Regions from separate parts of the Streptomyces sp. NPDC051452 genome, predicted to be linked through region 1. Evidence: predicted binding sites of a transcription regulator. Region 1 holds the regulator's gene; the other holds the start of a gene.
The links. The regulator HspR, encoded in region 1, represses chaperone genes until heat shock. The targets are predictions, from matches to a motif close to TTGAGNNNNNNNNNCTCAA.

Region 1 (14,789 bases):
GGCCGTGGCCTGGATCGTGCTCTCCGCCCTCGCCTTCAGGGGGCTCGACCACGCCGACGGGTTGGCCGGGACGGTCGGGGTGATCACCGCGTTCGGGGCGGGCGCCTGCGCGGCCGCCGAGGTGATGGACGGGCTCGCCGTGCTGCTGAGCGTGTTCGCCGCCGCCCTCACCGGGTTCCTGATGCATAACTGGCACCCCGCGCGGGTCGGCCTCGGCGCCTGCGGGTCGCTGTTCACCGGTTTCCTGCTGTCGTCGTCCGTGGTCTTCACGCGCGCGGGGTACGCGATCGGGCCGAGCGCGGCGGTGGTGTTCTGCCTCGGCGCGGTCGCCGCCGCCGACGCCGCCCTGGTGGTCCTGGCCCGGACGGCGGCCCGGCATCCGCTGCTGAGGCGGCGGCCGGACCATCTCGCGCACCGGCTGCGCCGACTGGGGCTCACCCCGCAGGCGTCCGTCGTGCTGCTGGGCGCCGCGTCCTTCGCCTCGGTGGTCGTGGGGGTGCTCGTGCACTCCGGATGGACCGGGAGCGAGGCCGCGCTGTGGGTGGGGGGAGGGGCGCTACTGGTGGTGCTCGCCCTCTTCCGGCTCCCGGTTCAACCACCCCGGCGAGCGGCATCCCCGCAGGTCACGGGGCAGTTGCGTGTAAGGAACGGATAAGACTTGAGTCCGGTTGGCTCAGGTCTGTTGACCCATGGCGTCCGCTCGTGCACACTTGAGTCTGTTCCACTCAAGTCAGCTGGAGGAATCAACCATGGCACGTGCGGTCGGCATCGACCTGGGCACGACTAACTCCGTCGTCAGCGTTCTGGAGGGCGGCGAGCCCACCGTCATCACCAACGCCGAGGGTGCCAGGACCACGCCGTCCGTCGTCGCCTTCGCGAAGAACGGTGAGGTGCTCGTCGGCGAGGTCGCCAAGCGCCAGGCGGTCACGAACGTGGACCGGACCATCCGCTCGGTGAAGCGCCACATGGGCACCGACTGGAAGATCCAGCTGGACGGGAAGGACTTCAACCCCCAGCAGATCTCCGCGTTCATCCTGCAGAAGCTGAAGCGGGACGCCGAGTCCTACCTGGGCGAGAAGGTGACCGACGCGGTCATCACCGTCCCGGCGTACTTCAACGACTCCGAGCGTCAGGCGACCAAGGAGGCCGGCGAGATCGCCGGTCTGAACGTCCTGCGTATCGTGAACGAGCCCACCGCGGCGGCGCTCGCGTACGGCCTCGACAAGGACGACCAGACGATCCTCGTCTTCGACCTCGGTGGCGGCACGTTCGACGTGTCCCTGCTGGAGATCGGCGACGGCGTCGTCGAGGTGAAGGCCACCAACGGTGACAACCACCTCGGTGGTGACGACTGGGACCAGCGCGTCGTCGACTACCTGGTCAAGCAGTTCCAGTCCGGTCACGGCGTGGACCTGTCCAAGGACAAGATGGCCCTCCAGCGCCTCCGCGAGGCCGCCGAGAAGGCCAAGATCGAGCTGTCCTCGTCCACCGAGACCTCGATCAACCTGCCGTACATCACCGCGTCCGCCGAGGGCCCGCTGCACCTGGACGAGAAGCTCACCCGAGCCCAGTTCCAGCAGCTGACGGCCGACCTGCTGGAGCGCTGCAAGACGCCGTTCCACAACGTCATCAAGGACGCCGGCATCCAGCTCGGCGAGATCGACCACGTCGTCCTCGTCGGCGGCTCCACCCGTATGCCCGCCGTCGCCGAGCTCGTCAAGGAGCTGACCGGCGGCAACGAGGCCAACAAGGGCGTCAACCCGGACGAGGTCGTCGCCATCGGCGCCGCGCTCCAGGCCGGTGTCCTCAAGGGTGAGGTCAAGGACGTCCTGCTGCTCGACGTCACCCCGCTGTCCCTCGGTATCGAGACCAAGGGCGGCATCATGACCAAGCTGATCGAGCGCAACACCACGATCCCGACCAAGCGGTCCGAGATCTTCACGACGGCCGAGGACAACCAGCCGTCCGTGCAGATCCAGGTCTACCAGGGTGAGCGCGAGATCGCGGCGTACAACAAGAAGCTCGGCATGTTCGAGCTGACCGGTCTGCCGCCGGCCCCGCGTGGCGTCCCGCAGATCGAGGTCGCCTTCGACATCGACGCCAACGGCATCATGCACGTGACCGCCAAGGACCTGGGCACGGGCAAGGAGCAGAAGATGACCGTCACCGGCGGCTCCTCGCTGCCGAAGGACGAGGTCGACCGGATGCGCCAGGAGGCCGAGAAGTACGCGGAGGAGGACCACGCCCGCCGCGAGGCCGCCGAGACCCGCAACCAGGGCGAGCAGCTCGTCTACCAGACCGAGAAGTTCCTCAAGGACAACGAGGACAAGGTCCCCGGTGAGATCAAGACCGAGGTCGAGGCCGCGGTCGGCGAGCTGAAGGAAGCCCTCAAGGGCGAGGACACCGCCGGGATCCGCACGGCCACCGAGAAGGTCGCCGCCGTCTCGCAGAAGCTGGGCCAGGCCATGTACGCCGACGCCCAGGGCGCGCAGGCCGCGGGCGGTGCCGGTGAGGCCGGTGCCGGCGAGGCCAAGGCCGACGACGACGTCGTCGACGCCGAGATCGTGGACGACGAGCGCAAGGACGGTGCCGCGTGACGGAGGAGACCCCGGGCTTCGAGGAGAAGCCCGACGTCCCCTCCGGCGCGACCCCCGAAGACGCCGAGCCGAAGGCCGCTCCCGAGGAGGGGGCGGCCCCGGCCGGGGACGTAAACGCAGACGCGGGTCTGGTGGCCCAGCTGGACCAGGTGCGTACGGCGCTCGGCGAGCGCACTGCGGACCTCCAGCGCCTCCAGGCCGAGTACGCCAACTACCGCCGCCGTGTCGAGCGTGACCGGGTCGCGGTCAAGGAGATCGCCATCGCGAACCTCCTGACCGAACTCCTGCCCGTGCTCGACGACATCGGCCGCGCGCGGGAACACGGCGAACTGGTGGGCGGTTTCAAGTCCGTCGCCGAGTCGCTGGAGACCGTCGCGGCCAAGATGGGCCTTCAGCAGTTCGGCAAGGAGGGCGAGCCCTTCGACCCGACGATCCACGAGGCCCTGATGCACTCCTACGCGCCGGACGTCACCGAGACGACCTGCGTGGCGATCCTGCAGCCCGGGTACCGCATCGGCGAGCGCACCATCCGCCCCGCGCGGGTGGCCGTGGCCGAACCGCAGCCCGGCGCGCAGACCGTGAAGGCCGAGGACGCCGAGGAGAACACCGAGGCGGCCAAGGCCGACGACAAGGAGAACGGTGGCCCGGAGGAGGGCTGACGTAATCACCAGCGAGGCAGGAGAGGAGGGACGTCGAGGATGAGTACCAAGGACTTCATCGAGAAGGACTACTACAAGGTTCTCGGCGTCCCCAAGGACGCCACCGAGGCCGAGATCAAGAAGGCGTACCGGAAGCTCGCCCGCGAGTTCCACCCGGACGCCAACAAGGGCAACGTCAAGGCCGAGGAGCGCTTCAAGGAGATCTCCGAGGCGAACGACGTGCTCGGTGACCCCAAGAAGCGCAAGGAGTACGACGAGGCACGCGCCCTGTTCGGCAACGGCGGCTTCCGCCCCGGGCCGGGCGCCGGCGGCGGCTCCTTCAACTTCGACCTGGGCGACCTCTTCGGGGGCGCGGGCGGCGGCGCGCAGAGCGGCGGCTTCGGCGGCGGCATCGGCGACGTCTTCGGGGGTCTGTTCAACCGCGGTGGCGCGGGGACGACACGCACCCAGCCGCGGCGCGGCCAGGACATCGACACCGAGGTCACCCTCAGCTTCACCGAGGCGATCGAGGGGGCGACGGTCCCGCTGCGGATGACGTCTCAGCAGCCCTGCAAGGCCTGTTCCGGCACCGGCGACAAGAACGGCACACCGCGCGTGTGCCCGACCTGTGTCGGCACCGGGCAGGTCGCCCGGGGCTCGGGCGGTGGCTTCTCGCTCACCGACCCCTGTCCGGACTGCAAGGGCCGCGGGCTGATCGCCGAGCACCCCTGTATGGAGTGCAAGGGCAGTGGCCGTGCCAAGTCCTCCCGCACGATGCAGGTCCGCATCCCGGCCGGCGTCACCGACGGGCAGCGCATCCGGCTGCGCGGCAAGGGCGCTCCCGGCGAGCGGGGCGGACCGGCGGGCGATCTGTACGTGGCGGTGCACGTCGGCGAGCACCCGGTGTTCGGGCGCAAGGGCGACAACCTCACCGTCACCGTGCCCGTCACGTTCACCGAGGCGGCCCTCGGCGGCGAGGTGCGGGTACCGACCCTGGGCGGACCCCCCGTCACCCTGAAACTGCCACCCGGCACCCCCAACGGCCGTACGATGCGGGCGCGGGGCAAGGGTGCGGTCCGCAAGGACGGCACGCGTGGCGATCTGCTGGTCACCGTCGAGGTGAGTGTTCCGGGTGACCTGTCGGGGAAGGCTCGTGACGCGCTGGAGGCGTATCGCGAGGCGACCGCGGGCGAGGACCCGCGGGCGGAGCTGTTCGAGGCCGCGAAGGGAGCCTGAGAGTGATGGACGGCCGTCGGCGTAATCCGTATGAACTGACCGAGGAGACCCCGGTCTACGTCATCTCGGTGGCGGCCCAGCTGTCCGGACTCCACCCGCAGACGCTGCGCCAGTACGACCGCCTGGGCCTGGTCTCCCCCGACCGCACCCCCGGCCGGGGCCGGCGCTACTCGGCCCGTGACATCGAACTGCTCCGCCAGGTGCAGCAGTTGTCACAGGACGAGGGCATCAACCTGGCCGGCATCAAGCGGATCATCGAACTGGAGAACCAGGTCGCCGCCCTGCAGTCCCGCATGGCGGAGATGCAGGCGGCGCTGGACGGCGCGGCGACCGCGATGCGCCAGCGCGAGGCCGCCGTCCACGCCTCCTACCGCCGGGACCTGGTCCCCTACCAGGAGGTCCAGCAGACCAGCGCGCTGGTGGTGTGGCGGCCCAAGCGGCAGCACGCGGACTGACCTCCGCCGGGGTCTCGGAACAGCGTGGGAAGGGCCCGCGGGCGTCAGCGTCCGCGGGCCCTTCCCTGTCCCGTTCTTTGCCCATCCGGTGGACTTCCTTTACGTGGAGGGTCCGTAAAGAGTGCTTGCAGGTGATTCCGCGCAATCTTCACAGGCGCAGCTGAGCGTGGTGTTGCGGACTCGTTAAGTGATTCCGCTTGACGCCGGGTGTGGCCTGCGCGTTGTCTTTTCAGACACCTGGGTCGTATTGCAGCACCCACGTCCGGAACGCACCTGAAGTGAGCCCTCGAATGCGTCGTATCGCCATATCCGTGGCCGCGTCCACGATGACCCTTTCGCTCGCCGGCTGCGGCGTGCTGAACGCGACGGGGGACAGCGCGAGCGCGAGCCCGAGCAAGGGCAACGACATCACCGTGGGCCTGTTGCTCCCGGAGAAGGCCAACTCCCGCTACGGCAAGTTCGACTACCCCATCATCAGGGACAAGGTGGCCGAACTCACCCGGAAGCACGGCAAGGTCGAGTACGCCAACGCCGACGCCAGCGCCACCCGGCAGGCCGATCAGCTGCAGCAGATGATCGCCGACAAGGTCGACGTCATCCTGCTCGACGCCGTCGACGCGCACGCCGTCGTCGACGGGGTGAAGAAGGCGAAGGACGCGGGCATCCCGGTCATCGCCTACGACCGCCTCGCCGAGGGTCCGATCGACGCCTACATCTCCTTCGACAACGAGCTCGTCGGCGAGGTGCAGGCCCGTTCCCTGCTGGCGGCGCTGGGGTCGCAGGCGGGCACCTCCAACAAGATCGTCATGATGAACGGCTCGCTCACCGACCCGAACGCCAAGCAGTTCAAGCAGGGTGCCCTGTCCGAGCTGACCGGCAAGGTGACGATCGCCGACTCCTACGACACCAAGGACTGGAAGCCGGAGAACGCCCAGGCCAACATGGCCAAGGCGATCGCCAAGATCGGCAAGGGCAACATCGCCGGCGTCTACGCCGCCAACGACGGGATGGCGGGGGGCGTCATCAAGGCCCTGGAGGCGGCCGGCGTCACCCACATGCCCCCGATCACCGGCCAGGACGCCGAACTCGACGCGGTCCAGCGGGTGGTGACAGGCGAGCAGTACATGAGCGTGTACAAGTCCTACCCGGACGAGGCCGAGGCCGCCGCGCAGATGGCCGTCGCCAAGATCCAGGGCAAGGACATCCAGTTCGACGCCCTCACCCAGGACAAGGTCGACAGCCCCACCACCAAGAACATCCCGTCCAAGCTGGTCCAGGTGAGCGCCCTGACCAAGGACAGCATCAAGGACACGGTCATCGAGGACGGCATCTACACCGTCGCCGACATCTGCACCGCCAAGTACAAGGCGGCCTGCGCGGCGATTGGCCTGAAGTGATCCGATGCCGGCGGGCTCCCCGGGTCTCGCCGACGTCCGAGGCCCTGGCGGAAACCGGTCGGAACAGGGGTTTACGGCGACCCTTGTGAGGAGAGCCGTGTTGCGGACCCGGTCGGCGCCGCGCATAGTTGCGCTGCGGAAGTGGCAGCACACCGGGGGTGGAATGGGCGATGGCCGGGCACGGGGCGGAGGAACACCCTCACGGTGCCGACCGGCTGTGCGGGGCCGGGGACCGTGTCTATTCCCGCGCCGTACGCCGGGGGCGGGTGCCGCGCACGGACGCCGAACCGGTGCCCTGTCTGCTGGAACTGGCCCTGCTGCACCCGGATCCCGACGACATGGACTGGCTGGTGCCGACCTCCCCGCAGGAGGTCATGACCAGGCTGCTGCGCGGGGTCTACGACGAGGTCAGCGAGAGCCAGCGGCGGGTGGGCTCGGCGGTGGCCGCGTTCGAGTGGTACGCGGACCTGGGCCGGCAGCTCAACGCGCTGGCGGCACCGGCCGAGGGCAGTGCCATCCGGGTGCTGGACGGGCTCCCCCGCATCCAGGCCGCGATGGACGAGGCGACCGAGGCGTGCACCACCGAGGTGCTCACCGTGCAGCCCGGCGGCATCCGGCGTGAGGCCGAGCTGACCGAGGGGCTGCACCGGGCGCTGGCGCTGCGTGGCCGGGGCGTGCGGATGCGCGACCTGTACACGCATGTGGCCCGGCACGGGCAGGGGTTGCTCAACTATCTGGAGCTGATGGGCGACACGGTCGAGGCGCGCACCCTGGACGAGGTGATCGACCGGCTCATCCTCTTCGACCGCACGGTGGCCTTCATCCCCGCCAACACCGACCGTACGGTGGCCCTGGAGCTGCGCCACCCGGCGCTCGTGGAGTACCTGGTGACGGTCTTCGAGCGGCTGTGGCGGCTGGCGATCCCGCTCACCGCCGCGCTGCCCGACACCGGGATCGAGGGCATCTCGCACCGTGAGCAGTCCATCGCCGCGCTGCTCGCGGAGGGCCACCAGGACGCGGTGATCGCCGAGCGGCTGGGCATCAGCGTGCGCACCTGCCGGGCGCACATCGCCCGGCTGTCGGAGACGCTGGGCGCCGCGAGCCGCACCCAGCTGGGTGTACGCATCGCCCAGGTGGGCCTGGACGGCCACCGCCCGAGTCGCCCGGCCGGCGCCCTCACCGCCCCCGACAAGGACGCCCCGACCGCCCTGTGAGGCCGGGCCCTAGGCCGGGTCGGTCGGTGGGAGGGCGGTGGTCTTGTCCAGGAGCCCCGACTGCGCGATGAGATAGCCGAGCTGGGCGCGGCTGCCGCTGCCCAGGGCCTGGGCGAGCTTGGCGATATGGGCGCGGCAGGTGCGCACGTTCATGCCCAGCCGGCGGGCGATGGCCTCGTCGACATGGCCCTCCACCAGCAGCTTGGCGATGGAGTGCTGGATGTCCGTGATGCCGTCGGCGGCCGTCTCGTAGGGGGTGCCGGCGCTCAGCGGGACCGCCCGGCTCCACATGAACTCGAAGACCTTGACCAGGTAGCGGACCAGTCCGGGGTGGCGCAGCTCCAGGGCGACCTGGCGGTCGTCGCGTATGGGGATGAAGGCGACCGTCTCGTCGCAGATGATGAGGCGCTCGACGAGTTCGTCGATGGTGCGGTACTCGGCCTTGCCGTTGGCGAACTGGTCGACGTACGCCAGCCGTTCGGGGCTGTACCTGGCGGTGTGCTGGTAGAGGGTCCGGATCCGGACACCGCGTTCGATCAGTGGTTTGTCGCGCTCCAGGGCCGCTACGAGCCGGCGTTCCGGGTGGCGGTGGCTCGGCTGGACCGTGAGCATCTCGCTCTGGCACTGTGCGGTCGCCAGGTCGAGCGCGGTGTTGATGCGGTCGAGACCCTCCAGCACCGTGATGGAATGCGTGGAGGTGGTCGCCTGGGCGCTCAGCGCCATGAAGGGCTCGAAGACACCGGCGAGTTCTATGGACAGCTGCCGGCGTTCGGTGATCTCGCGTTCCAGGGGGCCCAGCCGCTGGGCGAGGGCGACCGTCGGGGGAACCGGGCGGAGCCAGTTGGCGTCGTCGGGATCGGGCTGGAGCAGGCCGAACTCCATCAGGCACGGGGCGGATTCCGCGTCCGCGCGTGCGATGCGTCCCGTGCGCAGTGCGTTCGCGTAGAGACGTCCACCTGCCTCGCACATCTCCGTCACCGCATGGGGATGTCCCGCTTTGGTCTGGTCTGACACTAAGTCTCCACCCCCCAGGGTCCTGAACATGCAGGAACATGATGCACTGATTGTGTGGTCATGACGTGCCTGAATGAGCCATCGTCTTATCCGACGGGGGAAGAGGGGACCTTCAAGTGAGGACGAAGCCGACTATGCGTAAGAGAATGCTTCGCTCGGTGCTTGTCGCCGCCTTCTCCGCCGTTGTGGCCTTCGGAATGCTGAACGGCCTCTCCAATGCGAAGGGCGACAGCCGGGCGGACAGTGCCTGGTCGTTGACGGCGACCACTGGGGTTGTGAGTGGTGACAGCTCTGTCGGTACGGACGACAGCGCCTGGAGTTGACGTGACCACTCCACCAGACGACCGATCCTTCCGGCGTGAGATGGCCACCGCCTATCGCTCGGGGTGGCACTTCATCGACCTGGTCACCGCCATCCCCCACAGCGGTGACTCGTTGATGGTGACCGTCTTCGGTGAGCCCGTCGTCGTCACCCGCGACGACGACGAGGACCTCCGGGCCTATCGGTGCCTGCGCAAACCGCGCGGCGCACCGCAACCGGTACGGTGCGCCATCCGGTACGGAATGATCTTTGTGAACCTGGACCAGCGGGACCACCGGCTGACCGAGCCGGCGGATCCCGATCTGACGACCATCTCGGCCACCCCCCGCAGTGCCTGACGCGATTCCCCCGTCGTAAAAGATCGCTCAGGCGCTTCCCCCCGCAGCGGCGTCACCGTGACCTGAACACGGTGACGCCGCTGCAGTTTTCAGGGGACATTTCGCGCTATCGACGGGTTCCACGGTGTCTGAAACCGTTCACCCGTGCCCCAGCGCCCGGTCGACCTCGATCTCGATCACCACCCGGGACGGATTCGGTCGCGGTGTGCGCTCGTAGCGCTCGGCGTAGCGCCGCTCCGCCTCCGCGACCCGCTCCGGTTCCGTGCGTACCCGCGCCCGCCCCTCCAGCGTGGCCCAGCGCCGGCCGTCCAGCTGGCACACCGCGACCCGGGCGCCGTCGGGGCCGGCCGCGCGCACATGGGCGGCCTTCGCGGACGTGCTGCTCGTGATCACCCGGGCCAGCCGCGTCCCGGGGTCGTAGGTCACCCCGACCGGTACCACGTGCGGAGTGCCGTCGCGCCGCAGCGTGGTCAGCGTGCACAGATGCCGCTCGCGCCAGAACGCGAGGAAGGGCTCGTCCGGGGCGGCCGGGTCTACGGAGTGCTTCACCATGCCCGCAACCTAGCCCGAAAGCCGGCGTCCCGGCCTTGACCCTTACCTTGAGTGGAATAGACTCAACTTTGTGTACGCTGGTGTAGTCAGCAGTGGACAGAGGCCGAGGAGGAGAACGGACACGTGGACGCCGAGCTGACCAACAGGAGCCGGGACGCGATCAACGCGGCAAGCAACCGGGCCGTGACCGAGGGGCACCCGGACCTCACCCCCGCCCACCTGCTGCTGGCTCTCCTCCAGGGGCAGGACAACGAGAACATCACCGACCTGCTCGCGGCCGTCGGCGCCGACCAGGCCGCCGTGCGCGCGGGCGCCCAGCGGATCCTGGCCGGGCTGCCCAGCGTGACCGGCTCCACCGTGGCGCCCCCGCAGCCCAGCCGCGAGATGCTGGCCGTGATCGCCGACGCCGGCGAGCGCGCGAGCGACCTCGGGGACGAGTACCTGTCCACGGAACACCTGCTGATCGGCCTCGCCGCGAAGGGCGGCGCGGCCGGCGAGGTGCTCGGGGAACAGGGCGCCGACGCCAAGACACTGCTGGAGGCCTTTCGCAAGGCCAGGGGAGGACGCCGCGTGACCACCGCCGATCCCGAGGGTCAGTACAAGGCCCTGGAGAAGTTCGGCACCGACTTCACCGCCGCCGCCCGCGCGGGCCGCCTGGACCCCGTCATCGGGCGGGACCAGGAGATCCGGCGGGTCGTGCAGGTGCTCAGTCGCCGCACCAAGAACAACCCCGTGCTGATCGGCGAGCCCGGCGTCGGCAAGACCGCCGTCGTCGAGGGGCTCGCCCAGCGGATCGTCAAGGGTGACGTGCCCGAGTCGCTGAAGGACAAGCGGCTGGTGTCCCTCGACCTCGGTGCGATGGTGGCCGGTGCCAAGTACCGCGGCGAGTTCGAGGAGCGGCTGAAGTCCGTGCTCGCCGAGATCAAGGACTCCGACGGGCAGATCATCACCTTCATCGACGAGCTGCACACGGTCGTGGGCGCGGGCGCCGGCGGGGACTCGGCCATGGACGCGGGCAACATGCTCAAGCCGATGCTGGCCCGCGGCGAACTGCGCATGGTCGGCGCGACCACGCTGGACGAGTACCGCGAGCGGATCGAGAAGGACCCGGCCCTGGAGCGCCGCTTCCAGCAGGTGCTGGTCGCCGAGCCGACCGTCGAGGACTCCATCGCGATCCTGCGCGGTCTCAAGGGCCGCTACGAGGCGCACCACAAGGTGCAGATCGCCGACAGCGCGCTGGTGGCCGCGGCCACCCTCTCCGACCGGTACATCACCTCCCGCTTCCTGCCGGACAAGGCCATCGACCTGGTCGACGAGGCCGCCTCCCGGCTGCGCATGGAGATCGACTCCTCGCCGCTGGAGATCGACGAACTCCAGCGTTCGGTCGACCGGCTGAAGATGGAGGAGCTGGCGATCGGCAAGGAGACCGACCCGGCCTCCCGCGAACGCCTGGAGCGGCTGCGCCGCGACCTCGCCGACAAGGAGGAGGAGCTGCGCGGCCTGACCGCCCGCTGGGAGAAGGAGAAGCAGTCCCTCAACCGGGTCGGTGAACTGAAGGAGCGGCTGGACGACCTGCGCGGCCAGGCCGAACGGGCCCAGCGCGACGGTGACTTCGACTCCGCCTCCAAGCTGCTCTACGGCGAGATCCCCGAGCTGGAGAAGGAGCTGGAGGCGGCTTCCCAGGCCGAGGAGGAGGTCGCCAAGGACACCATGGTCAAGGAGGAGGTCGGCTCCGACGACATCGCCGACGTCGTCGCCGCCTGGACCGGTATCCCGGCCGGCCGCCTGATGGAGGGCGAGACGCAGAAGCTGCTGCGCATGGAGGACGAGCTGGGCCGCCGGCTCATCGGCCAGGGCGAGGCCGTGCGGGCGGTCAGCGACGCCGTGCGGCGCTCCCGGGCCGGCATCGCCGACCCCGACCGTCCGACCGGATCGTTCCTGTTCCTCGGTCCGACGGGCGTCGGCAAGACCGAACTGGCCAAGGCGCTCGCCGACTTCCTCTTCGACGACGAGCGGGCCATGGTCCGCATCGACATGTCGGAGTACGGCGAGAAGCACAGCGTGGCCCGGCTGGTCGGCGCCCCGCCCGGCTACATCGGCTACGAGGAGGGCGGCCAGCTGACCGAGGCCGTGCGGCGGCGCCCGTACAGCGTGGTGCTGCTGGACGAGGTGGAGAAGGCCCACCCCGAGGTCTTCGACATTCTGCTCCAGGTGCTGGACGACGGGCGCCTGACGGACGGCCAGGGCCGCACCGTCGACTTCCGCAACACCATCCTGGTGCTCACCTCCAACCTGGGCAGCCAGTTCCTGATCGACCCGGTCACGAGCGAGGCGGAGAAGAAGGAGCAGGTCCTGGAGGTCGTGCGGACCTCCTTCAAGCCGGAGTTCCTCAACCGGCTCGACGACCTCGTGGTCTTCTCCGCGCTGACCAAGCCCGAGCTGGAGCGGATCGCGAAGCTCCAGATCGACCGGCTCGCCAAGCGGCTTGCCGAGCGGCGCCTCACCCTGGAGGTCACCCCGAAGGCGCTGGCCTGGCTCGCCGAGGAGGGCCTGGACCCGGCCTACGGCGCCCGCCCGCTGCGCCGCCTGGTGCAGACCGCCATCGGCGATCGCCTCGCCCGCGAGATCCTGTCCGGCGAGATCAAGGACGGCGACACGGTCCGTGTCGACCGCTCCGAGGAGGGCCTGCTGGTGGGCCCGACGACCGCCAAGACGCTGTAACCGCACGACGCGCCGCCCGCGGCCCCCGTTCCGGTCCCCGGACGGGGGCCGCGAGGGCGTGGAAGCGGGTCCCCCCGGTGCCCCGGCGCGTCGGATCCCCACCCGTCCAGCCGGATCGTGTCAGCCCATGGCTGACAGGCCCCGTCAGGGCTTGCCACCCCCCTCCCCGCATGGGGGAGGATGGCGGGATCCGTACGAAGGGAAAATCACGGTGACCATCGACCCGTCCTCGATTCCGAATTTCGGGGGCCAGCCCGAACCGCAGCCGCAAGGACCGGCGGGCCCCGTCGTCCCGGATCAGGACCTCGTGAAGCAGCTCCTCGACCAGATGGAGCTGAAGTACGTCGTCGACGAGGAGGGTGACCTCGCGGCGCCGTGGGAGCAGTTCCGCACGTACTTCATGTTCCGCGGGGAGGCCGAGCAGGCCGTCTTCTCGGTGCGGACCTTCTACGACCGCCCCCACCAGATCGACGAGAAGACCCAGCTGCTGGAGTCCGTCGACGACTGGAACCGCCGCACGCTGTGGCCCAAGGTGTACACCCACACCCACGACGACGGCACCGTCCGGCTGATCGGCGAGGCCCAGATGCTGATCGGCACGGGCGTCGACATCAACCACTTCGTCTCCTCCACGGTCAGCTGGGTGCGGGCCGCGATCGAGTTCGACAAGTGGCTCGTCGAGCAGCTCGGCCTGGAGCAGGAGGTCGACGAGACGGAGAAGCCCGAGGACGACGGCGAGTAGTCCCGCCCGCCCCTTCCGGGCCCCTCACAGCGGCGCGCTTCCGAACACCACCAGGTACGCGCCGTAGCCGTAGCCGAGCCCGGCCAGGGCCGCGACCACCACGGTCGCGTGCCAGGGCCGGGCTCTCGCCGTGCGCACCAGCGCCCGGGCGAGTGGCAGCAGCAGCGGGAAGGCCGGCAGCAGGAAGCGCGGCTTGGACTCGAAGAAGCCCGACCCGCCGAGCACCACCAGCAGCAGCACCCCGCTGTACACGAGCAGTGGCAGCGGGGCGCGCTCCACCAGCAGCAGCGCGTAGAGCAGCACCCCGACCGCCACGATGACCAGTGCCATCGGGAGGGCGAACCGGCTGCCGTGCAGCAGCGAGCGGTGCAGGAGATCCAGCGCGCCCCGGCCGAGGTCGAAGCGCGAGCCCCAGCGCCGCTGCACCTGGAAATAGCCGTCCAGCGGGCGGCCCGTGCGCCGGCCGACCCACAGCACGTACGCCGTCCAGCCGAGCGGGGCGAGCGCCGCGCCCGTCCACAGCCTGTGGGAAACCCGGCCGCGCCGCCGCCACGCCGCACAGCCGGCCGCGGCCATGACGGCGGCGGCGACCGCGAACCCGTTCGGCCGGGCGAGCCCCGCCAGTGCCGCCAGGGCGCCCGCCCACAGCCAGTTGCCGGCCAGCACCGCGTACAGCGACCAGGCCGCCAGCGCGGTCAGCACCGGCTCGGTGTACGCCATCGACAGCACCACGGAGTGCGGCAGCAGGGCCCACAGCAGCACCAGCGTGACGCCGACCGAGCGCCCGTACAGCCGGGAGCCGACCGCGTGGATCCCGGCGGCGGCGACGGCGGCCGACGTCCACGACACCAGCAGTCCGGCACCGATCCAGCCGAGCGGCGTCAGCGCGACGACCGCCCGCACCAGCGCCGGGTACAGCGGGAAGAACGCCAGATCGCTGACGATCGTGGAGCGCAGGTGCAGGGAGTGGCCGTAGCCGTGCGCGGCGATGCCCAGGTACCAGACCGAGTCCCAGGACCGGCCGAGCAGCATGAGGGGGTCTTTGCCGGCGGCGTGCCCGACGAGGGCGAGTACGGCGGCCCCGGCGAGCCGCACGCCAAGGAAGAGGCCCACGGCGAGGGCGCCCGCGCCGCCGGGGCGGGGCCCGGCGACCTTCCCGGGCGCCGGCTGCGGGGGGACGGCGGGTGGGGCGAGGACGGTGCTGGCGTGAGTCACACCACCGCACCTTGCAAGGGCCCGGCCGCCGACGCGAGCGGCGTTCGGCCGAGTGCCCCACCGTTCACCTGAGGCGAGTACAGCAACCGGGCCACATGGGTCTGGTGCGGCCCGGCCGGACCGGTGACGGCGTCAGAGGGAACGCAGCCGCCGGGCCGCCTCCAGGAGCACCTCCTCGCGCTTGCAGAAGGCGAACCGCACGAAGGGGGCGCCCGCCTCGCGGTCGTCGTAGAAGACCGCGTTGGGGATGGCGACGACGCCCGCCCGCTCCGGCAGGGCACGGCAGAAGGCGAAGCCGTCCTTCTCGCCCAGGGGGCGGATGTCGGTGGTGATGAAGTACGTACCGGC
Region 2 (14,789 bases), on a different contig from region 1:
GCCGGGTGGCCGGAGGCGTCGCGTACCGCCTTCTCCGCCAGGGCGACCAGGACGTCGCCCTCCTTGGTGCGGGCGTGCAGGACGTTGGAGTTGGCCTCGGCGTCGGCGCCGGGCAGGGAGAAGGTGCCCGTGCCGCCCGCCGCCGTGGCCTGGGCCGGGAGCCCGGCCTGCGGGGCGTCGGCGAGCAGCGGGGCGGGCAGCACCACGACCGCGGCGATGCCGCCCTGCTTCTGCTCGCGCAGCTGGACGCGGGTGCCGTGCCGATGCGCGAGGCGGGCCACGACGTAGAGGCCGAGCCCGAGGCCGTCCTCGCCCTCCTGGTCGTACGGGGACTGCGGGTCGAACTCGGCGAGGCGCGCGTTGAGACGGCCGAGGCGCTCCCCCGCCATGCCGATGCCCTCGTCCTGGACGGACAGCATGACCTCGCCGGATTCCAGCAGCCAGCCGGAGACCTCGACGGGCAGGTCCGGCGGGGAGAACGCGGTGGCGTTCTCCATCAGCTCGGCCAGGAGGTGGGAGAGGTCGTCCGCGGCGAAGCCCGCGACATGGGCGTGCGGGGGGAGGGCGGCGATGCGGACGCGTTCGTAGCGTTCGATCTCGCTGACCGCCGCGCGGACCACGTCCACCAGCGGGACCGGGTTGTGGTGCTGCTGGACGTGCTCGGCGCCGGCGAGGACCAGGAGGTTCTCGCTGTGCCGGCGCATGACCGTGGCGAAGTGGTCCAGCTTGAACAGGGTGGCGAGGCGCTCGGGGTCCTGCTCGCGCTCCTCCAGGCCCTCGATGACCGCGAGCTGACGTTCGACCAGGCCCAGGGTGCGCAGGGCGAGGTTGACGAAGGTGGAGCCGATGCTGGTGCGCAGCCGGTCCAGCTGGGCGGCGGAGTCGGCGAGTTCGGCGCGCAGGGCCTCGCGGGCGTCGGCCATCTTCTGCCGCTGACCGACCAGGTGCTTGCGGTCGGTCTCCAGGGTGGCCACGCGCTCGTGCAGGGCGGCCGCGTGGGCGTGCAGGGCGTTGACCGAGCGGACGACCTGGGCGAACTCGTCGTTGCGGCCGGTGAAGGCGATGGGTTCCTGGGCCGCCGGGTCCTCGGCCTGCGCCAGCCGGGCCGAGCCGCGGCGCAGGACCGACAGGGGGCGGGTGAGGGTGCGGGCCATGGCCGTGGCGATGCCGATGGTCAGCAGCATCAGGGCGCCGAGCACGGCGACGCGGATCTCCAGGGCGGTGACGTCGTCGTCCCGCAGCTTGGCGAGGTCCTTGACCCGGTGGTCGTAGAGCGCGGACTCGGCGCCGCGCATCAGGTCGACACGGGAGGACAGGGCCGCGTCCAGCTTCTTGGTGCTGGTGGTCAGCTCGCTGTCGGCCAGCGTCGGCTGGTCGGTGAGCGTGGCGAGGTACTTCTCGGCGGAGTTGACCTCGGGACCGGTGACCGTGGAGTCGTAGGAGCCGACGGCCGCCTCGGGGGCGGTCGCGCGGAAGTCGGCGAGGCTCGCGTCGGCCCGCAGCCGTGCCTGCTGGGCGGCGGCCGTGAGGGCGTCGCGCTGCTTCCTGTCCGCGTCCGTCGCGGTATTGGCCGTGGTGGGCAGGCCGGTGGTGGGGCTGATCACCGTCCGGGTGTTCGACGGGACGTTCAGCGCGGCCAGCAGCAGGCCGCGCGCGGCAGCGGACTGCTGGACGGCGGTGTCCAGCTCGGCGAGCGCGTAGGCGCCGGAGCCGGCCCTCGGGGGCATCTGCTCGGCCAGCCGTCCGGCGAGCCGGTGCAGCTCGGTGATGGTCTGCGAGTAGGCCTGGTGGGCCTGGAGCGCGGTGCTCTTGCCGGTGAGCGCGGACCGGCGGACGGCGGCGATGCCGTCGAGGTCGGTGCGCAGGGCCGCCGGGGTATCGGTGTGCGCGCGGAGCTCCTCGACCTGCCGGTCCACCCGTGCGCTGCGGTCCTCGGTGGGCGCCTTGGACTTGGGGCGGCCGGCCGCGATGTAGCTGGTGACCTGGTCACGCTCGTCGGAGAGGGCGTGCGCGAGGGACAGCGCGTCCTGGGTTCGTTCGGCCAGCGTCACCAGTTGCTGGGAGTCGCTGACGTCCGCGGAGGCGCTCAGCAGGGCGGGTGCGCCGGCCCCCGCGACGGCGGCGGCCACCACGGCGACGGCGACGATGAGCCGGTTGCGCACATGGGTGGGGCGGCCGGTGCCCACGGAAGTCTGCTGGGCGGTCCCCGTGGGGGCCGCCGTCTGCCTGCCTGTGCGCCGAGGCCGCTTTTTCTGCACCGGTGCTCGCATTCCTGAACTCGTATACCCAAGGGCCCGGGTGGCGCCCCGTCATCTTGGTGCCACATGGTGCGTGCACCCGATTCGTACGGTTCCCGACCCTCCCAGCGCCGGTGGGCAGTGGTCGCGCATCACCTGACCCGCCACCTGAAGGAGTGAACATCGGAGGGGAGTTGACGAGCAAGTTCCGGCGGTGCCCGGAAGGCCCATGCGCGGCGGGCCGGTTGGACGCGCGCGGCGGGCTTTGGCAGTATTCGCCACCACGCCTTCCCGGAGTAGATCATTTTCTCCCAAATCAGGCGCCTGACCTGCGGGGGCATCCCGTTTCGACGGCGCTTGCAGGCCTTTCGCGGAAGCTGTGAAGGCCTCGTGCAGACTGGCCGGATGCGAACTGATCTCGTCTCGGAACCCGGCGCCGCCACTCGCCCCAACGAGGACTTCGCCGGTGTCGGACTAACCGCCTCCGGACAGGGAGGTTGCGTGATCGTCCTGGACGGGGTCACTCCGCCCAGCGGCGGCACGGGATGTCTGCATTCCGTTCCCTGGTACACCGCGCGGCTCGGCGGCGCGCTGCTCGAACTGTCCGTTTCCGGCCGAGATCTGACGCTGTCGGAGGTACTCGCACAGGCGATCACCCGCACCGCCGAGGGGCACGCGGACGCCTGTGACCTTTCTCACCCGCGAACCCCGCAGGCAACCGTCGTCCTGGCCCGGTGGTCCGCCGCCGTGTTCGAGTATCTGGTGCTCTCCGACTCGGCCTTGCTGCTCCAGGGCCCCGACGGCACGGTCACGCCGGTGCTGGACGACCGGCTCGACCTGCTGCCCCGCTCCGCCCTGGCCACCGACGCCCTGGTGGACGCGACCCTGCGCAACAAGGAGGGCGGCTTCTTCACGGCCGCCGCCGATCCCTCGGTGGCGGCCCGCGCCGTCACCGGCACCCTCCCCCGGCGCGAGGTCCGCGCGCTGGCCGCGCTGACGGACGGCGCGACCCGCTGGACGGAGACGTTCCACGAGGGCGACTGGACGGCCCTGTTCGACCTGGTCGCCAAGTGCGGCGCCCGCTCGCTGATCGAACGCGTCCGCGAACTGGAGACGGCCGACCAGGAGGAGCGGACGTTCCTCGGCCCCGCCAAGACCCACGACGACGCGACGGCGACGTACGTGGAGCTGTGAGCCGGGGTGGCGGCCTGGCGTGCCGGAGGGGTCCTGGGCCTGGGGGCCCGGGTGGGGGTGTGGTGGGCCCGGGCGGCGCCTGGCGGCGGGGCCGGTGGGTTCCGGCGGGGCCGGTGGGTTCCGGGCGGGGCCGGTGGGTCCCGGCGGGTCCCAAGCGGGGTCGGGTGGAGCCCAGGCGGGTCGGGCGGGGTCGGGGAGGTCCCGGCTGGCCCGGGAAGGTCTACGCATACGCGGTGGTGGCCGGAGTCGTACCGGGTCGAACCTGCGTGCTCGCCGCACCGGCGACCCGAATCGGGGGCGCTCAGCTGGTCGCTCTACGTCCGGGACCGGGCGGGGCTGGTCGCCGCTCGGTGGCGGCCCGGATCCGCACCGGGGCGGGCAGGATTCCCGCGCGATGTCGGCTCGGGCGGGACGGTTCTCGTCCGGTGAGGCGCTGCGCGCCTTGGTCGTTTGAGCCGTCACCGGACGGGCAGGACAGGGCGGCGTCCGGGGGCGGGCCGGGCTCGTCGCTCTGTACGACGGCCCCAGGCGTCCGGCGGCCGAGCGCCCCTCGGCCCGGGGCCGGGCGGGGCTGGTCGCCGCACCGTGGGGGCCGGATCCGCGCCGGGGGCGGGCCGCGGGGCCCGCGGGGTGTCGGCTCGGGCGGGCCGGTCGGGTGCTTCGCGCCATGGTCGCCTGAGCCGGCACCGGACGGGAGACGGCGGGCGTCCCAGTCACTCGGGGGACCGTGGGACGCCTGAGCCGGCACCGGACGGGAGACGGTGGGCGTCCCAGTCGCCCGGGGGGCGGTGGGCTATCTCTCCATGACGCCGTTCAACTGGTGCAGCAGGCGGGCCAGTTCCGCGACCTCACGGCGGTCCCAGTGGGCGAGCTGGCTGACGTAACGGGCGCGGCGGGCCTCGCGTACCGTGCCGACCCGGCGGCGGCCCTCGTCGGTGAGGGTGACCAGCCAGGCGCGGCCGTCGGCCGGGTCGGGCTGGCGGGTGATCAGCCCCAGCTCCTCCAGGGCGCGTAGCTGGCGGGACATGGTGGCCTTGCCCACGCCGATGTAGGCGGCGAGTTCGGTGGCCCGCTGTCCGCCCAGCTCGTCCAGCCGGATGAGCAGCCCGTACGCGGCGGACTCCAGGTCGGGATGGACCTCGCGGGCCATCTCGCCCTGGTTGGCCCGGGCGCGCCGGAGCAGCACGGTCAACTCGCGCTCCAGCGTCAGGAACTCCTGGTCCGGGCCCCTCGGCGTCACCTCGCCCAAGACGCTTCCCGCGTCGCCGTTCGCGTCCTCGTGCACGTCGGTACCCCTGATCGGTTTCGCGGTCCTGAAAGTTTCTGTCATGCGTCGTCATCGCCCCAGCTCGGTCAGTATTTCGCAGGCGTAGACCAACGGCGGCGCCCGGACCCCCTTCCCACGCCGACATCTACGTGCGTAGCTTCTTTATCAGGCAACCAATGGCATGCCCACGCCAGTGGTACGACTCCCCACGCATCGGTCACCGCCACGGTCCCCCCACCTCGTTACCCGGAGGCACGTCATGCCCGTGCACAGACCCGGTCCCGCCCACCCACGCCCCCTCGCCGCCCTCGTCACGGCCCTGCTCGCGGCGCTCGCCCTCACGCTGCCCCTCACCTCCGCCCAGGCCGCGACCACGCCCAGCCGCGGCTCCGCCTACCTGGGGATGGGCGTCCTCGCGCACGACGGCCACGGCTCCGCGCCCAGCACCGGCGACGCCACCCAGACCGAGGGCGTGGACGTCTCCGCCTACCAGGGCAACGTCGCCTGGTCGACCCTGTGGAACAGCGGGGTGCGCTGGGCGTACACGAAGGGCTCCGAAGGCACGTACTACACGAACCCGTACTTCGCGCAGCAGTACAACGGCGCCTACAACGTCGGCATGATCCGCGGCGCCTACCACTTCGCGACCCCGGACACCACCAGCGGCGCGACCCAGGCCAACTACTTCGTCGACCACGGCGGCGGCTGGTCCCGGGACGGCAAGACCCTGCCCGGCACCCTCGACATCGAGTGGAACCCCTACGGCGCCGCCTGCTACGGCAAGACCGCGAGCCAGATGACCAGCTGGATCGCGGACTTCGTCAACACCTACAGGGCGCGCACCGGCCGCTACCCGGTGATCTACACCGCCGCCAGCTGGTGGACCCAGTGCACCGGCGACTACGCCGGCTTCGCCGCGAACGACCCGCTGTGGATCGCCCGGTACGCCGCGGACCCCGGCGCGCTGCCGGCCGGCTGGTCGTACTACACGATGTGGCAGTACACCTCCTCCGGTCCGACCGTCGGCGACCACGACAAGTTCAACGGCGCCCTGGACCGCGTACAGGCCCTCGCCAACGGCTAGCGCCCACCGCGGGAATCCCGCCCGTCCGGGGGCGAACCGCCCCCGGACCCGACCGGGCTCCGGCATGGCGAAGGCCCGGGTCCTCACGGAACCCGGGCCTCCATCCGTCCCATGACGTCCGTCACGCCGCCACGGGAACCTCCGGCTTCGCCCCGCTCCCGGCGGGCGCGAGCGCCAGCTCCAGGACCTGGCGCACGTCGGTCACGGCGTGGACGTCGAGCTTGTCCAGCACCTCGGCCGGGACGTCGTCCAGGTCGGGCTCGTTGCGCTTGGGGATGATCACGGTGGTCACCCCGGCGCGGTGGGCGGCCAGCAGCTTCTGCTTGACGCCGCCGATGGGCAGCACCCGGCCGGTCAGCGAGACCTCGCCGGTCATGGCCACGTCCGTGCGGACCAGGCGGCCGGAGAGCAGGGACGCGAGGGCCGTCGTCATGGTGACGCCGGCGCTCGGACCGTCCTTCGGGACCGCGCCCGCCGGGAAGTGGATGTGCACACCCCGGTCCTTCAGGTCGCCCACGGGCAGTTCCAGTTCGGCGCCGTGGCTGCGCAGGAAGCTCAGCGCGATCCGCGCGGACTCCTTCATCACGTCGCCCAGCTGGCCGGTCAGGGTCAGACCGGCCGCGCCGGTCTCCGGGTCGGCCAGGGACGCCTCCACGAAGAGCACGTCGCCGCCCGCGCCGGTGACCGCCAGGCCGGTCGCCACGCCGGGGACGGCGGTGCGGCGCTCGGCCGGGTCCTGAGCGGACTCGGGCACGTGGTGCGGGCGCCCGATCAGGCCCCGCAGGTCCTCGTCCCGCACGGTGAACGGCAGCTCGCGCTCGCCGAGTTCGTGCTGTGCGGCGACCTTGCGCAGCAGTCGGGCGACCGACCGCTCCAGGTTGCGCACGCCCGCCTCGCGCGTGTACTCGCCGGCGAGCTTGCGCAGCGCGCCCTCGTCGATCGTCACCTCGTCGTCGGCGAGGCCGGCCCGCTCCAGCTGGCGCGGGAGCAGGTGGTCGCGGGCGATGACGATCTTCTCGTCCTCGGTGTAACCGTCCAGGCGGACGATCTCCATACGGTCGGCGAGCGCCTCCGGGATGGCTTCCAGGACGTTGGCGGTGGCGAGGAAGACCACGTCCGACAGGTCGAGCTCGACCTCCAGGTAGTGGTCACGGAAGGTGTGGTTCTGGGCCGGGTCCAGGACCTCCAGCAGGGCCGCTGCCGGGTCGCCCCGGAAGTCCGAGCCCACCTTGTCGATCTCGTCCAGCAGGACCACCGGGTTCATGGACCCGGCCTCCTTGACGGCCCGCACGATCCGGCCGGGCAGCGCGCCGACGTAGGTACGGCGGTGGCCGCGGATCTCGGCCTCGTCGCGGACGCCACCGAGCGCGACCCGGACGAACTTGCGCCCCATCGCGTGGGCGACGCTCTCGCCCAGGCTGGTCTTGCCGACGCCGGGCGGGCCCACCAGGGCGAGCACCGCACCGCCGCGCCGCCCGCCGACCACACCGAGACCCCGGTCGCCGCGCCGCTTGCGCACCGCCAGGTACTCGGTGATGCGCTCCTTCACGTCCTCCAGCCCGGCGTGCTCGGCGTCGAGCACGGCCTGGGCGCCCTGGATGTCGTACGCGTCCTCGGTCCGCTCGTTCCACGGCAGCTCCAGGACGGTGTCCAGCCAGGTCCGGATCCACGAGCCCTCGGGCGACTGGTCGGAGGATCGCTCCAGCTTGTCGACCTCCTTCAGGGCGGCCTCGCGGACCTTCTCGGGCAGGTCGGCCGCCTCCACGCGGGTGCGGTAGTCGTCGGACTCCTCGCCCTCCTGCTCGCCGTTCAGCTCGCGCAGCTCCTTGCGGACCGCCTCCAGCTGCCGGCGCAGCAGGAACTCGCGCTGCTGCTTGTCGACGCCCTCCTGGACGTCCTTGGCGATGGTCTCCGCCACGTCCTGCTCGGCGAGGTGGTGACGCAGCTGCTGCGCGGCGAGCTTCAGCCGGGCCACCGGGTCGGCGGTCTCCAGCAGCTCGACCTTCTGCTCGATGGTCAGGAACGGTGAGTAACCGGAGTTGTCGGCGAGCGCGGAGACGTCGTCGATGGCCTGGACGCGGTCCACGACCTGCCAGGCGCCGCGCTTCTTCAGCCAGGCGGTGGCGAGCGCCTTGTACTCCTTGACGAGTTCGACGGTCTGGCCGGGCAGCGGGTCGGGCACGGTCTCCTCGACGCGGGTGCCCTCCACCCAGAGCGCGGCACCGGGACCGGTGGTGCCGGCGCCGATGCTCACCCGGCTGCGGCCACGGATCAGCGCCCCGGGGTCGCCGTCGGCCAGCCGGCCGACCTGTTCGACGGTGCCCAGCACACCGGTCTTCGCGTACGTCCCGTCGATGCGCGGCACCAGCAGGACCCTGGGCTTCCCGGGCTCCGACCGGGCGGCGGCCTGGGCGGCCTCCACCGCGGCCCGTACCTCGGCGTCGCTCAGGTCCAGCGGAACCACCATCCCGGGCAGCACGACCTCGTCGTCGAGCGGCAGCACGGGCAGGACGAGCGTGAACGCCGTGGACTCAGCAGCCATGATCTCCCCTTAGGCAGTCAACTTGAGCTATGCCGACTCAATGCTGGGGAGCCCATGATTGTTCCCAGACCGCTGTTCGCTCTGAGCGATCGGTCGCTGACAGTCGATTGCCCTACGCGGGTGGACCCGGCACTCGAGCGGAGTTCGTGCCGGGTGATCGCAGGCCGAGCCACTGCTCGGCGTCCCAGGCCCGGAACCGCTCCACCTCGGTGAATCCCAGCTTCGCCGCGAGGCGCATGGAGCCGACGTTGGCGGTCTGGGTGTGGAGCACGACCGGCTCGCCGGGAAGGACGCCGTCGAACCAGCGCAGGGCCGCCTCGCAGGCCTCGGCGGCGTATCCGAGTCCCCACGCGCGCGGCAGGAACAGGTAGCCGAGATCGACCTTCCCCGCGGCAGCCGGGCGACGGTTCCCGTGCGCTCTTCTGAGCAGGATGTGGCCGATCATCGCCCCATCGAGATCGACGACGAAACTGCCGGGCCACCGCTCGGGCACCTCGGGCATCTCGCGCTCGAGCTCGTCACGCGCGCGTGGGCCGCCGAGGTAGGTGTGCACCTCCGGCGACGCAAGGAGGTCGATGAACGCCGCGCGGTCCCGGGCCTCGGGCTCACGGATCACGAGCCTCCGGGTCCTGATCGGGGCGGGTGGCCAGGCGACGGGTCCGAGTTCGATCATGCCGGCCAGACAACCAGCGCGCTCGGCGGCGATCAAGGCTCGCGGACCGACCAAGCCACCGGCCCGGGCCCCACCCCGGGGTGTGTCGCGCCGGCGGCCGGCGGAGGTCTACCGGGGTACGGCTACGGCGAGCGCCGGTGCGGGGGTCCGCTGCCAGCGGCGGACCAGCGGCCAGGCGGCGACACCGGTCGCGAGGGCGATGAGGTGGCCCCAGTTGGTCATCGGGTCCGCGAAGACGATCAGGTCGTTCAGGAGCGTCCCGCCCACCAGCGTGAGCAGGGGCCAGCGCAGCCAGGGCCCGAGCAGCCCGGCCAGGGCGCCGACGCTGCCCGCGACGCCGAAGCTGATGCCGTAGTCGAGGCGGTGCAGGGAGGTCCCCGGAAGGTGCCCGCACAGGACCGCGATGCCCACCGGGACCTCGGTGGCGAGCGTGGCCAGGACATGCCCGGCGAGGAACACACAGGCCGTACGCGTCCCCCCTATCCGCCGCTCCAGCGCGGTGAGCACGACCAGGAAGGCCAGCGCGTACGGCGAGACGACCCCGCCCGCGATCCACACCGCGCTCGCCAGCAGCACCGGCACGGGGGCGCTCAGCAGATGGGCCACGTCCGTGCTGGAGTCCTGGTGCAGGGCGTGCACGACGGCAGGGTCGGCCAGCGCCGCGACCACGGAGGTGACGGCCAGGAGGGCGGCGTAGGCGAAGGTGAACGGGGCGCCGGCCGGGATGGGCAGCAGGCGCCACCAGCGCGCGGCCGGGGCGGTGCCGGCCGGCTCGGCGGCGGGCGCCGGGCCGCGCTGGCGCGGCATGCCGTCCAGCAGTCCGGGGACCGCCGGTGCGGGAAAGGCGGCGGGGGCGCCGGAAAGGGGCGCGCCCGGCGGGGACATGGCCGTCGCGGGGCCCGTCGCGATCCGTTCCACGGTGAGGCGCTCCTTCCGTCGCGCTCCACCCTTGGCGATCATCGGGCCGCTGTCTATGACCGACGCCACCCGAGAGCGGATTCACAGCAACCTCTCACGCTCCGGCTGCGTCCGGGCCCCGTCCGGGAGGCCTCCGCCGAACGGCTGGTCATCCGTAATTCCCGTGAACGCCAGGCCTTGTTGAAGCAGGATGGGCCCATGACCGCCGTGCACGACTCCCCCGTGATCCTCGACCGGCGCCACGGCCCCTACGGCGAGGTGGTGCTGCGCAGGCACGGCGCGCTGCTCCAGATCATCGCCAACGGCTGTTTCCTGATGGACACTTCCGACGGCCGCTCGGAGCGCCTGCTGGTGGACGCCGCGCACGCCGCGCTGGACGGACGCCCGGCGCCGGACGTGCTGCTGGGCGGCCTCGGCGTGGGATTCTCACTCGCACATGCGGCCGCCGACGCACGCTGGGGACGGATCGTGGTCGTGGAGCGCGAGCCCGCCATCGTCGACTGGCACCGCGACGGCCCGCTGGCCGGACTGTCCGCCGCCGCGCTCGCCGACCCGCGCTCCGAGATCGTGGAAGCGGATCTCGTGAGGTACGTCAATGAGACTTCGGACACGTTCGACGCGCTGTGTCTGGACATCGACAACGGGCCGGGATGGACCGTCACGGAGGGCAACGACGACCTCTACACGGCGGCCGGACTCGCGTCCTGCGCAAGGGTGTTGAGACCCGGCGGCATACTGGCGGTGTGGTCGGCGCGACCCTCTCCGGAATTTGAAGGAACCTTGCGGAATGCCGGGTTCCGACAGGTGCGTACCGAAGAGGTGCCCGTTGCCCGGGGCGTTCCCGACGTCGTTCATCTCGCCGTCCGGCCTGGATAGCGACAGCGCGGTGAGTCCCCGTAATGTGCTGCCCTGACGCAGATCATTCAAGCGTCAATCGCAGTCATGGGATCACCCCACGGATTCCGGAAAGCAACAACAGGGGCGGGCGATGGAGCAGACACACACCTCCCAGAGCGGCGCGGCCACGACGACCCCCGGTGCCCAGCGCCGGGTGCTGGTGGTCGAGGACGACCCCACGATCGTCGACGCCATCGCGGCCAGGCTCCGTGCCGAGGGATTTCTCGTGCAGACCGCGGGCGACGGTCCCGCCGCCGTCGACACGGCCGAGGCCTGGCAGCCCGACCTGCTGATCCTCGACATCATGCTGCCGGGCTTCGACGGGCTCGAGGTCTGCCGGCGGGTGCAGGCGCAGCGGCCGGTGCCGGTGCTGATGCTCACCGCGCGGGACGACGAGACCGACATGCTGGTCGGGCTCGGGGTCGGCGCCGACGACTACATGACCAAGCCGTTCTCGATGCGGGAGCTGGCGGCCCGTGTGCACGTGCTGCTGCGCCGCGTGGAGCGGGCGACCATCGCCGCCTCCACGCCCCGCTCGGGCATCCTGCGCCTCGGCGAGCTGGAGATCGACCACGCGCAGCGCCGGGTGCGGGTGAAGTCGGAGGACGTGCATCTGACGCCCACCGAGTTCGACCTGCTGGTGTGCCTGGCGAACACCCCGCGCGCGGTGCTCTCCCGGGAGCAGCTGCTGGCCGAGGTGTGGGACTGGGCGGACGCCTCGGGCACCCGCACGGTCGACAGCCACATCAAGGCACTGCGCCGCAAGATCGGCGCCGAGCGGATCCGCACGGTGCACGGCGTGGGCTACGCGCTGGAGACGCCGACACCATGAGCGGCGGCGGGCGCCAGGCCACGCGGAGGAGCCCTCGGGTGGACCCCTGGGGCGGCGTACGCCCGTTCTCGATCAAGACCAAGCTGGGCGCGCTGGTCGTCATCTCGGTGCTGATCACCACCGGTCTGTCGATGATCGCGGTGCACACCAAGACGGAGCTGCGCTTCATCACGGTCTTCTCGATGATCGCCACACTGCTGATCACGCAGTTCGTGGCGCATTCGCTCACCATGCCGCTGGACGAGATGAACACGGTCGCCCGGTCCATCTCGCAGGGCGACTACACCCGCCGCGTGCGCGACAACCGCCGGGACGAGCTGGGCGACCTGGCCGGGACGATCAATCTCATGGCCGACGAGCTGGAGGCCCAGGACCGGCAGCGCAAGGAGCTGGTGGCGAACGTCTCGCACGAGCTGCGGACCCCGATCGCCGGTCTGCGCGCGGTGCTGGAGAACATCGTGGACGGCGTCACCGAGGCCGACCCGGAGACCATGCGCACGGCGCTGGGGCAGACCGAGCGGCTCGGCCGGCTGGTGGAGACGCTGCTGGACCTCTCCCGACTCGACAACGGAGTCGTACCGCTGAAGACGCGGCGGTTCGAGGTGTGGCCGTATCTGTCGGGCGTGCTGAAGGAGGCCAACATGGTCGCCTCCGCGCGCGCGGGGATCGCCTCCGGCTCGGGCGGTCACACGCGTACGGACGTCCATCTGCACCTCGACGTCTCCCCGCCGGAGCTGACGGCGCACGCCGACCCGGAGCGCATCCACCAGGTCGTCGCCAACCTGATCGACAACGCGGTCAAGCACAGCCCGCCGCACGGCCGGGTGACGGTGCGGGCGCGGCGCGGGCCGCAGCCCCGGTCCCTGGAGCTGGAGGTCCTGGACGAGGGTCCCGGAATCCCCAGGTCGGAGTGGCACCGGGTGTTCGAGCGGTTCAACCGCGGCGCGGTGACCCGACCGCACGGACCGGGCAGCGACGGCGGTACGGGACTCGGGCTGGCGATCGCCCGGTGGGCGGTGGATCTGCACGGCGGCCGGATCGGTGTGGCCGAATCCGAACGAGGCTGTCGGATCATCGTCACCCTTCCGGGTCTGCCCTCCGCTTCAAGTTGACGTAAAGTTCGAACCGGAAGCACAAGATCCACGGCAGTCGCCGCCGTCTTAGCGCAGCTCGGCACGTGTGATCAGGGACAGGCCCGCGCCACCCGTCGAACGAAGGCGCGCAGGGCCGGTGCCGGTGCACTCTTCCGTATGCGGAACCACACTTGTTTCCCGCCATATCAAGCCCTGAAACAAGATTTCTGATGTGACTTACACGACGATGAACGGGCCCGACCTGACCTTCCCGGTCTGGGAGGCGTAGCCTTTATTCCCGCTGTCCATCACCTTGTGAAGCGGAAGAGGGCGGTTGCCGCCGTGTCGCCACAGTCCCCCAGTAACCCGAGCGTCTCGACCGAGGACCAAGCCACCGGGAAGAACCCCGCAGCGGCGTTCGGTCCCAACGAGTGGCTCGTCGACGAGATCTATCAGCAGTACCTCCAGGACCCGAATTCGGTCGACCGCGCCTGGTGGGACTTCTTCGCCGATTACAAGCCGGGTGCTCCTGCCACCCCGGCTCCGGCGGGTACTGCGGCCGCGGGGGCCGCAGGGACCACCCCATCGGCTCCGCAGGCGCAGCCCGCGGCTCCGGCGTCCCGGCCCCCGGCCCCGCCGGCGCAGCCCGCGGCCCCCCAGGCCGCCGCCCCGGCCCCCGCGGCGGCGAAGCCCGCCGCGACCGCGGCTCCCGCCGCCCCGGCCAAGCCGGCGCAACCCGCACAGGCGCCCGCTCAGCCGAAGGCCAAGGCCGCTCCCGCCGCGGAGGCCCCCGAGGGCCCCGAGTACGTGACGCTGCGTGGCCCGTCGGCCGCCGTCGCGAAGAACATGAACGCCTCGCTGGAGCTGCCGACCGCCACGTCGGTGCGCGCGGTCCCGGTGAAGCTGCTGTTCGACAACCGCATCGTCATCAACAACCACCTCAAGCGCGCCCGCGGCGGGAAGATCTCCTTCACGCACCTCATCGGGTACGCGATGGTGCAGGCCATCAAGGCCATGCCGGCGATGAACCACGCCTTCGGCGAGAAGGACGGCAAGCCGACGCTGATCAAGCCGGCGCACGTCAACCTCGGCCTGGCCATCGACCTGGTCAAGCCGAACGGTGACCGCCAGCTCGTCGTGGCCGCCATCAAGAAGGCCGAGACGCTGAACTTCTTCGAGTTCTGGCAGGCCTACGAGGACATCGTCCGCCGCGCCCGCGACGGCAAGCTGACGATGGACGACTTCACCGGCGTGACGGTCTCCCTGACCAACCCCGGCGGCCTCGGCACCGTCCACTCCGTGCCGCGGCTGATGCCCGGCCAGTCGGTGATCATGGGCGTGGGCTCCATGGACTACCCGGCGGAGTTCCAGGGCACCAGCCAGGACACCCTGAACAAGCTCGGCATCTCGAAGGTCATGACGCTCACGTCGACCTACGACCACCGGGTGATCCAGGGCGCCGCCTCCGGCGAGTTCCTGCGCCAGGTCGCCAACCTGCTGCTCGGCGAGAACGGCTTCTACGACGACATCTTCGAGGCGCTGCGCATCCCCTACGAGCCGGTCCGCTGGCTCAAGGACATCGACGCCAGCCACGACGACGACGTCACCAAGGCCGCCCGCGTCTTCGAGCTGATCCACTCCTACCGGGTCCGCGGCCACGTCATGGCCGACACCGACCCGCTGGAGTACCAGCAGCGCAAGCACCCCGACCTGGACATCACCGAGCACGGCCTCACCCTGTGGGACCTGGAGCGCGAGTTCGCCGTCGGCGGCTTCGCCGGCAAGTCGATGATGAAGCTGCGCGACATCCTCGGCGTGCTCCGTGACTCGTACTGCCGCACCACCGGCATCGAGTTCATGCACATCCAGGACCCCAAGCAGCGCAAGTGGATCCAGGACCGCGTCGAGCGCCCGCACTCCAAGCCGGAGCGCGAGGAGCAGCTGCGCATCCTGCGCCGGCTGAACGCGGCCGAGGCCTTCGAGACCTTCCTGCAGACGAAGTACGTCGGCCAGAAGCGCTTCTCGCTGGAGGGCGGCGAGTCCGTCATCCCGCTGCTGGACGCGGTGATCGA

Region 2: a site for HspR is predicted at 8,347-8,365, ahead of lon (endopeptidase La). Genes of this name have one in related genera too.

What each region holds. Positions count from the first base shown of each region.
Region 1 is NZ_JBITEB010000010.1:70,966-85,754, reverse strand. It holds gene ACIBA9_RS23095 (MraY family glycosyltransferase) at 1-655, shown strand, start outside; gene dnaK (molecular chaperone DnaK) at 750-2,597, shown strand; gene grpE (nucleotide exchange factor GrpE) at 2,594-3,256, shown strand; gene dnaJ (molecular chaperone DnaJ) at 3,296-4,471, shown strand; gene ACIBA9_RS23075 (heat shock protein transcriptional repressor HspR) at 4,477-4,926, shown strand; gene ACIBA9_RS23070 (sugar ABC transporter substrate-binding protein) at 5,217-6,323, shown strand; gene ACIBA9_RS23065 (LuxR C-terminal-related transcriptional regulator) at 6,494-7,537, shown strand; gene ACIBA9_RS23060 (helix-turn-helix transcriptional regulator) at 7,547-8,581, opposite strand; gene ACIBA9_RS23055 ((2Fe-2S)-binding protein) at 8,915-9,211, shown strand; gene ACIBA9_RS23050 (pyridoxamine 5'-phosphate oxidase family protein) at 9,350-9,763, opposite strand; gene clpB (ATP-dependent chaperone ClpB) at 9,887-12,484, shown strand; gene ACIBA9_RS23040 (YbjN domain-containing protein) at 12,696-13,226, shown strand; gene ACIBA9_RS23035 (hypothetical protein) at 13,251-14,441, opposite strand; gene ACIBA9_RS23030 (pyridoxal phosphate-dependent aminotransferase) at 14,574-14,789, opposite strand, start outside.
Region 2 is NZ_JBITEB010000003.1:474,130-488,918, reverse strand. It holds gene ACIBA9_RS11615 (nitrate- and nitrite sensing domain-containing protein) at 1-2,258, opposite strand, end outside; gene ACIBA9_RS11610 (protein phosphatase 2C domain-containing protein) at 2,643-3,431, shown strand; gene ACIBA9_RS11605 (MarR family winged helix-turn-helix transcriptional regulator) at 4,225-4,716, opposite strand; gene ACIBA9_RS11600 (lysozyme) at 4,958-5,782, shown strand; gene lon (endopeptidase La) at 5,904-8,324, opposite strand; gene ACIBA9_RS11590 (GNAT family N-acetyltransferase) at 8,437-8,997, opposite strand; gene ACIBA9_RS11585 (rhomboid-like protein) at 9,106-9,915, opposite strand; gene ACIBA9_RS11580 (spermidine synthase) at 10,114-10,791, shown strand; gene ACIBA9_RS11575 (response regulator transcription factor) at 10,904-11,644, shown strand; gene ACIBA9_RS11570 (ATP-binding protein) at 11,641-12,756, shown strand; gene ACIBA9_RS11565 (multifunctional oxoglutarate decarboxylase/oxoglutarate dehydrogenase thiamine pyrophosphate-binding subunit/dihydrolipoyllysine-residue succinyltransferase subunit) at 13,060-14,789, shown strand, end outside.